2 linked regions of the Quadrisphaera setariae genome follow. The protein of the gene in region 2 interacts with the protein of the main gene of each other region in a pairwise test. Links are inferred from orthologs where the notes say so. Each region holds a gene or a part of one and is shown on either strand. Other genes may lie near its edges.

Region 1 (3,393 bases), on a different replicon or contig from region 2:
CGAGCGCGCCGACGCCCTGCTCGCCGAGGTGGGCCTGGACGGCTCCGGTCGTCGCCGTCCCCACCAGCTCTCGGGCGGGCAGCGGCAGCGGGTGGCCATCGCCAGGGCCCTCGTGCACGCGCCGTCGGTGCTGCTCGTGGACGAGCCGACCAGCGCCCTGGACTCCGAGCGCGCCGCCGAGGTGGTGGAGCTGCTGGTGCACCTCACGCGCGAGAGGCGGACGGCGACCCTGCTGGTCACCCACGACCTCGACAGGCTGGACGACGTCGCCGGCCTGGAGCGGGTGGTGAGGATGAGGGACGGCCGCATCGAGGCCCCCCTGCCGCGCCGGGCAGCGGCGCAGGCCTGAGACGCCGAGAGGGCGACACCCCGTGGGTGCCGCCCTCTCGTCTCGGTGGAGCTGAGGGGATTCGAACCCCTGACCCCCTCCATGCCATGGAGGTGCGCTACCAGCTGCGCCACAGCCCCGTCTGCCCGACCAGAACCCCTTCGCAGGAGTCCCGCGTTCAGGACGTGGGAGCAACTGTAGCGCCTCCACCGCGGTGCCCTCGGCCGGGGTGCCGCTCCGGCGCGGCGCTCAGACGACAGCGCCCGCCGAGCGCTCCGCCGCGGACAGGCCGCGGGCGCCGTCCGCGTTCGTCCGGCCCTCGGGGTCCTCCCCCACGCCGCGGGGCCCGAGGTCGTACCCCCGCAGCACCCAGCGCCCGAACCGGCGCTCCACCACGGCCCAGCGGCCGTTGCCCAGCGAGGCGAAGGTCGCCCACGCCTCCGGCGGCAGCCCGAGCAGCACGAGGATCCCGGCGCGCAGCGCACCGCTGTGCGAGGCCGCCACGAGCAGACCCCCGTCGGGGGTGGCGACGGCGTGGCGCTCGAGCGCGGCCGCCACGCGGGCGCCCAGCTCGCTGCGCTTCTCCCCGCCGCCGATGCGCAGGTCCTCCCCGGAGCGCCAGGCGCGGTGCCCGTCGGGCCAGTGGTCGGCGATCTGCTGGTGCAGCAGCCCCTGCCAGGCCCCGGCGTCGAGCTCGCGCAGTCCGGCGTCCTCCACGGCGCGCAGGTCGGTCAGCTCCTCCAGGCGGGCCGCCGTGGCCCGGGCGCGGGAGAGGTCGGAGCTGACGAGGCGGTCGGGGCGCATCGCCGCGATCTGGGCGGCGGCGGCGCGGGCCTGGGCGTGCCCCACCTCGTCGAGGGGGGTGTCGAGCTGGCCCTGGAAGCGGCCCTCGGCGTTGGAGGTCGTGCGCCCGTGCCGCCACAGCACGAGGCGCGAGGCACCACCGCCGGCCGCGCTCACCGCGCGAGCCCCGCCGCTCCGCCGTCGAGGGCGCCCTGCGGACCGTCGTGGGCGCTCCGGGGGCCGGTGACGTCCTCCGGCAGCTCGATGGACGGGCCGTCCTTCCAGAGCCGCTCGAGGGCGTAGTACTGGCGGTCCTCGGCCAGCTGGACGTGGACGACGACGTCGGAGAAGTCCAGCAGCACCCACCGGGCCTCGGCCATGCCCTCGCGGCGGACGACGTCGGCGCCGAGCTGGTGCAGCGCGTCCTCGACGGCGTCGACCACGGCACGCACCTGCCGGTCGTTGGCGGCGGCGGCCAGGACGAACACGTCCGTGATCACCAGCTGCTCGCTGACGTCCAGGGCGAGCACCTCGGTGGCGCCCTTGTCGGAGGCCGCGCGAGCGGCCGCGACGGCCAGCTCCACGGCGCGGGGGGTCGCGGTCACCGTCCCAGGATGGCACGGACCGGCCCCAGGACCAGCACGGCAGGCCTCCCGGAGATCCACGGGGGGATCCACAGGGAGGGTCAGTCCCGGTAGAGGCCGTGCTTCGCGATGTGCTGGACCACGCCGTCGGGCACGAGGTACCAGACGGGCAGGTCCTGCCGGACCCGCTCGCGGCAGTCCGTCGAGGAGATCGCCAGGGCGGGCACCTCGAGCAGGTGGACCGAGCCGGCCGGGAGCGAGCCGGACGCGGGGACGGCGAGGTCGTGCCCGGGGCGGGTGACCCCCACGAGGTTCGCCAGCTCGGCGAGCCTCTCGGCGTCCTTCCACGTGAGCATCTGCGCCAGCGCGTCGGCACCGGTGATGAAGTACAGCTCCGCGTCGGGGCGCTGGGTCCGCAGGTCCGAGAGCGTGTCCACCGTGTAGGTCGGCCCGGGCCTGTCGACGTCGACGCGGCTGACGGTGAACCGCGGGTTGGACGCCGTCGCGATGACCGTCATGAGGTAGCGGTGCTCGGCCGGGGAGACCGCCCGCGCGCTCTTCTGCCAGGGCTCGCCCGTGGGGACGAAGACGACCTCGTCGAGGTCGAAGCGGGCCGCGACCTCGCTGGCGGCCACGAGGTGGCCGTTGTGCACCGGGTCGAACGTGCCGCCCATCACCCCGATGCGGGACCTGCCGGGAGCGCGCCCCGGCAGGGGGGCCGGCGAACCGGTCAGTGGCGGTTGCCGACGCTGCGGAAGGCCCACAGGATCGCCAGCAGCAGCAGGAAGGTCGCGAAGGCGATCAGGCCGAAGACGAGCGGCGGGAACGGCGCCGAGTCGGCGGGCTCGTTGGCGCCGGTGGCGCTCATGACCAGGGCGACGAGCACAGCGCCTCCACGAGGTGATCCAGGGCGGTCCCGCCGGGGGTCGGCGGGTGCGGGTCCACAGTCTGCCAGGTCACCAGGGCCGGACGTCGCCAAGGGCCGCCGGCGGGGGTGTCCGCTCCCCGCGGGCCCTGAGCGTCTCGCGGTCGACCACCTCGATGCCCACGGCGCGCCACCCGGGCAGGTCGGCCGCGCGGCGGTTCTCCGCCCACATCCGCAGGCCGAGCGCGGCGGCGTCGTCGACGTCCTCGGCCTCGTCCCAGTAGCTGATCTCAGCCCTCTCGTCGTTGTAGCGGACGGTCGCGGGGAAGGGCTGCGCCTCGACGAGGCGCACCAGGGCGGCGTGCAGCTGCTGGCGGGGCACGCGCGGCCCGGCGAAGGTCACGCTCACGTGCCACAGCAGGGGCTCACCGGCCCCCCAGGGCTGTCCGGCGCCGCCGGGCAGCTCCTCGAGGCCGGGCAGGGGCGCATCACCGCCCTCACCCCCACCGGGCGCGAGCACCAGCCGGGGTGGCTGCGGCTGGCGCGGGGAGTCGTCCACGGGGGTGTCTCCGTCTCTAGAGGGTCCTACGTCGTCGCTGCGGCCCGCCGGCCGCTCGAGGCGGCGGGAGCGCCTGCGGCCCCACCCTGCCTCCGCCGGGGCAGCAGCACCAGGTCGTCGCGGTGCACCAGCACGCGGTCGTACCCGGGCCCGAGGGCGTCGAGCCGCTCCCGGGTGGAGCGCCCGAGCAGGTCGGGCACCTCCGCCGACGAGTAGTTGACCAGGCCGCGGGCCACGGCGTGGCCGCTTTCGTCGCACAGGTCCACCGGGTCAC
Region 2 (4,047 bases):
CAGCGACCACGCCTCCTTGAACGTGCCCAGCGACCTGCCCTCCCCGCGCGCCGGCCGCCCCCAGGGCGCGCCCAGCAGCTGCAGCCGGTGCAGGAGGCGGGAGCGAGCGAGGTCGTTCGGGGTGCGCAGGTCCAGCACGAGCACCTTCTCCGCGGCGTCGGGCTTGAGCCGCAGCGACCTCGCGGTGCGCCGCAGGTCCGCCTCCAGGGGGGTGGTGGGGGCGTCCGGAGGGGCGACCCCCAGCGCCTCGCCCACCACGAGGCGGCGGACGACCAGGTCGAGCAGGTGGTCCTGCCCGTCCACGAGCGCCGCTCGGGTGGCCTCGGTCACCTCCTCCAGCCCGGCGAGGGGACGGCCGCGCAGCACCGCCAGCGACTCCGCCAGCCGCACCGCCTCGATGACCGAGGCCGAGGAGACCGGCAGGTCCTCCTCGCGCAGCACCCCCGCCACGGCGGCCAGCCACCGGGTCACCGGTCGGTCCGGCGCGGTGAAGAGGTGGTGGTACCAGCCGGGGCTGACCACCCCGGCGCCGTACCCGGACGACGCGGCGAGGCGGCCGTGCGTCCACGGCACCCACGTCAGGGCCACCCTCGCCTTCGGCATCCCGCGGAGCAGCTCCGCGTCAGCGCTGGCTGGGCCCAGCCTCGCCCCACCGGCGCCCAGGGCCGGCGCGTGCCACGCGCCGCACACCACCGCCACCCGCTGGTGGCCCTCCTTGAGCGCGCGGCGCAGCACCGTGCGCATGTGCGCCTCGCGCCGGCGCTCGTGGAGCGCCTCGGCGACGGACGCGGCGGGAGGGGCCTCCTCGCGCAGCGCCGCCATGGCCTCCGCGACGGCCGGGAACGGGCTGCCCTCGGTGCGGGACTCCACCACGTCGTCCCACCAGCGCTCGGGGTCGTCGTAGCCGGCCGCCCGCGCCAGCACCGCCAGCGGGTCGGTGCGCACGGGCGGCACCTCCTCCTCCGCGGCGCTGTCGTCCTGCTCCTCCGGGCCGGCCTCCTCCGCGGCCTCCCCAGCAGGAGGGGCGAGCAGGAGCGCGGCGGGCAGGTCGCAGAACCTCACCGGCACCCCGGCCGAGGTGGCCCAGTCCAGCGCCTGCCACTCCGGGCTGAACACGGCGAACGGCCAGAACACCGACCGGCGCGGCTCGTCCACCACGTGCGCCATCAGCGCGAGGGGCGGCTGCGTGCCCTCGCCGGTGATGAGCGGCACCAGGGGGTCTGCGTCGGCGGGGCCCTCCACGAGGACGACGTCGGGGCAGAACGCCTCCAGCTCGGCTCGCACCGACCGCGCCGACCCCGGTCCGTGGTGGCGCACCCCCAGCACGCGCACGTCCGGACCCGTCGCGGAGGAGGGACTGGTCACCCGCTGACCTCGCGGCAGGCGCGGTAGAAGTCGCCCCAGCCGTCGCGCTCGCGGGCCACCACCTCCAGGTACTCCGTCCACGCGACGCGGTCGGTGACCGGGTCGCGCACCACCGCGCCGACGATGCCGGCGGCGACGTCGCCCGCGCGCAGCACGCCGTCGCCGAAGTGCGCCGCCAGGGCCAGCCCCGCGGTGACCACGCTGATGGCCTCCGCCGTCGACAGGGTGCCCGAGGGGCTCTTCAGCGAGGTGCGGCCGTCGGAGGTGGCGCCCGCGCGCAGCTCGCGGAAGACCGTGACCACCCGCCGGATCTCCTCGGCCGCCGCCGGCAGCTCCGGAAGGGCGAGGGCCCGGCCCATCGACTCCACGCGGCGGCTGACGATGTCCACCTCGTCCTCGAAGGACGCCGGCAGCGGCAGAACCACCGTGTTGAAGCGGCGCCGCAGCGCGCTGGAGAGCTCGTTGACGCCGCGGTCGCGGTCGTTGGCGGTGGCGATGACGTTGAACCCCTGCACCGCCTGCACCTCCGTGCCCAGCTCGGGCACGGGCAGCACCTTCTCGGACAGCACGGTGATGAGGGCGTCCTGCACGTCGCTGGGGATGCGGGTGAGCTCCTCCACGCGGGCCAGCCGGCCCTCGCGCATGGCCGTCATCACCGGTGAGGGCACCAGCGCAGCCGGGCTCGGTCCCTCGGCGAGCAGCCGGGCGTAGTTCCAGCCGTAGCGGACGGCCTCCTCGGCGGTGCCCGCTGTGCCCTGCACGAGCAGCGTCGAGCTGCCGGAGACCGCAGCGGCGAGGTGCTCGGAGACCCACGTCTTGGCGGTGCCGGGCACGCCGAGCAGCAGCAGCGCGCGGTCGGTGGCGAGGGTGGCCACCGCCACCTCCACGAGGCGGCGCGGACCCACGTACTTGGGCGTGATGACGTGTCCGCCCGGGAGGGTGCCGCCGAGCAGGTAGGTCGCCACCGCCCACGGCGACAGCGCCCACCGGGGCGGCCTCGGCCTGTCGTCCGCGGCGGCGAGCGCCGCCAGCTCCGCGGCGAAGGCCTGCTCGGCGTGGGGCCGCAGCAGCTGCTCGGCCGTGCCGGGTGCAGGAGACGTGGGGGAGTCGGGGGTCTGAGCGGTCACCGGAGCTCCTCGAGCATCGCGTGGCGGAAGGACAGCACCCGGAGCAGGTGCCCGGGGGGAGAGGTCGGGTCGGGGTCGCCGAGGCGGCGCGCTGCAGCCGCACCTGCGCCGGCGGCCAGGCGCAGGGCCGCCGTGGCCGCCAGCGAGCGGTCCGCCCACGCCGCCCCCTCCACGGGGCGTGCGAGCCGGTCGAGGACGGCGTCGAGCAGCACGGCGGGCCAGGGGGTGGGCACGGCGTCGAGCACCAGCTGCACCGTCGAGGACGTCCTCGCGCTGCCGCGCAGCAGCCTCGCCGCGACGGCGCCCGCCTCGTCCGGGGGCAGCAGGGCCACGAGGCGCGCCACCTGCTGCGGGGGAGTGCGCGCGACGACCCCTGACGACTCACCGGAGCCCAGCAGCGCCCGCGCCCACTCGGCGTCCCCCTGCCGCGAGGCGGCGGTGACCCAGCCGCGGTGCAGGGGATCGCGCCAGTCGTCGTCGACGGGAGCGGAGACCAGCTGCTCCGGCGAGCGACCGGAGGCGGACGTCCAGGTGTCCAGCGGCGCCGCAGCGACCACCTGCTCGAGCGCCCACGCCCGCTCACCGGTGCCCTGGGGGCGCCGCTGCCCTCCCAGCCCTCCCAGCCCTCCCAGCTCGCGCAGCTCGTCCGCGGTCAGCGGCTCCGGGGGGACGACGACGATCCGCCAGCGCAGCAGGTGCCGCTCCGCCCGCACCGCGGCCCGCGCGCGGGCGGTCCACCGCTCCCGCAGGGCGGTGCCCGGGATGTGCAGGAGGAGCCGGGACGCCTGGGTGCGCACCGCCTCGCGCCGGTCGCGCAGGGCCTGCTCGAGCAGCGCCTCGTCCCAGGGGCCGGCGCCGTCGGCGAGCAGCGGCAGCAGGGCCTCGCGGTCCGCGCCGGACTCCTTCGCCCAGGTGCCCGCCAGCAGGGCGGTCCCCGCGGCCGGGTCGACGGCTCGGAGCGCGGCCAGCAGAAGGCGCCGCTCTGCCGCGGAGCCCGTGCCCCACGTGCGGGCAGCCGCTTCCGGCGAGGTGTCGGTCGGGCCGCCCGGTGCCTGTGCGTGGCGCCCGGCGACGCGCTGCCAGTCGGGTCGCAGCGCCGCGAGCCACCTGCCCCGCGCGCCCAGCGCCGGTGCGAGGGACGCGGCCAGGGCGGTGTCGCGCGCGGCGTCGGTCAGCAGGCGCGGGAGGTGCTCGGCGGGGAGCCGGCGTCCGTGCTGGGCCGCTGCCTCCAGCCACTCCCGCAGCAGCGCCGTGACCTCGTCGTTCCGCGGTGAGGCCAGCAGCAGCTCGAGCCGGGCGACCGCCGCCGGCGCCAGCGCGGATCCCTCGTCCGGACCCGTGGGCGTCGGCGCGGGCTGCTGGTCGTCCGGTGCGTCCGCCAGGGCCGGGGCCCGACCGGCGCGGCGCCAGGGCGCCAGCACGGCGGCGGCGTCCAGCAGCGCCCGCGCCGGGTCCTGCGCGGCGAGCGCAGCCAGGTGCTCCGCCGCGGGCGCCAGCGGCCCGGGCGCGGTGAGGAGCGACGGAGGCAGCGCGGCCCGGCGGCGGGTGCCGAGCA

Evidence for each region. The genes of interacting proteins can lie anywhere in the genome.
Region 1: the proteins of FMM08_RS17505 (region 2) and rsfS interact in binary tests that used the Escherichia coli proteins (3 or more experiments, as listed by UniProt). The link is inferred for Quadrisphaera setariae from one-to-one orthologs.

Annotation. Positions count from the first base shown.
Region 1 is NZ_VKAC01000003.1:266,216-269,608, reverse strand. The notes cover bases 1-2,869. They hold rsfS (ribosome silencing factor), read right to left. Parts: upstream 1,717-2,869; coding sequence 1,285-1,716; downstream 1-1,284. Other genes in these bases: FMM08_RS06530 (DUF8830 family protein), read right to left, coding at 2,652-2,869; FMM08_RS22910 (hypothetical protein), read right to left, coding at 2,426-2,581; nadD (nicotinate-nucleotide adenylyltransferase), read right to left, coding at 1,797-2,408; FMM08_RS06545 (histidine phosphatase family protein), read right to left, coding at 578-1,288; FMM08_RS06555 (ABC transporter ATP-binding protein), read left to right, coding at 1-349. In the rest of the region: more of FMM08_RS06530, read right to left, coding at 2,870-3,119; proB (glutamate 5-kinase), read right to left, coding at 3,146-3,393. UniProt on the Escherichia coli protein: Functions as a ribosomal silencing factor. Interacts with ribosomal protein uL14 (rplN), blocking formation of intersubunit bridge B8.
Region 2 is NZ_VKAC01000011.1:97,525-101,571, reverse strand. What follows is about bases 428-3,426. They hold FMM08_RS17505 (ATP-binding protein), read right to left. Parts: upstream 2,493-3,426; coding sequence 1,362-2,492; downstream 428-1,361. Other genes in these bases: FMM08_RS17500 (DUF5691 domain-containing protein), read right to left, coding at 2,489-3,426; FMM08_RS17510 (DUF5682 family protein), read right to left, coding at 428-1,365. Also shown: more of FMM08_RS17510, read right to left, coding at 1-427; more of FMM08_RS17500, read right to left, coding at 3,427-4,047.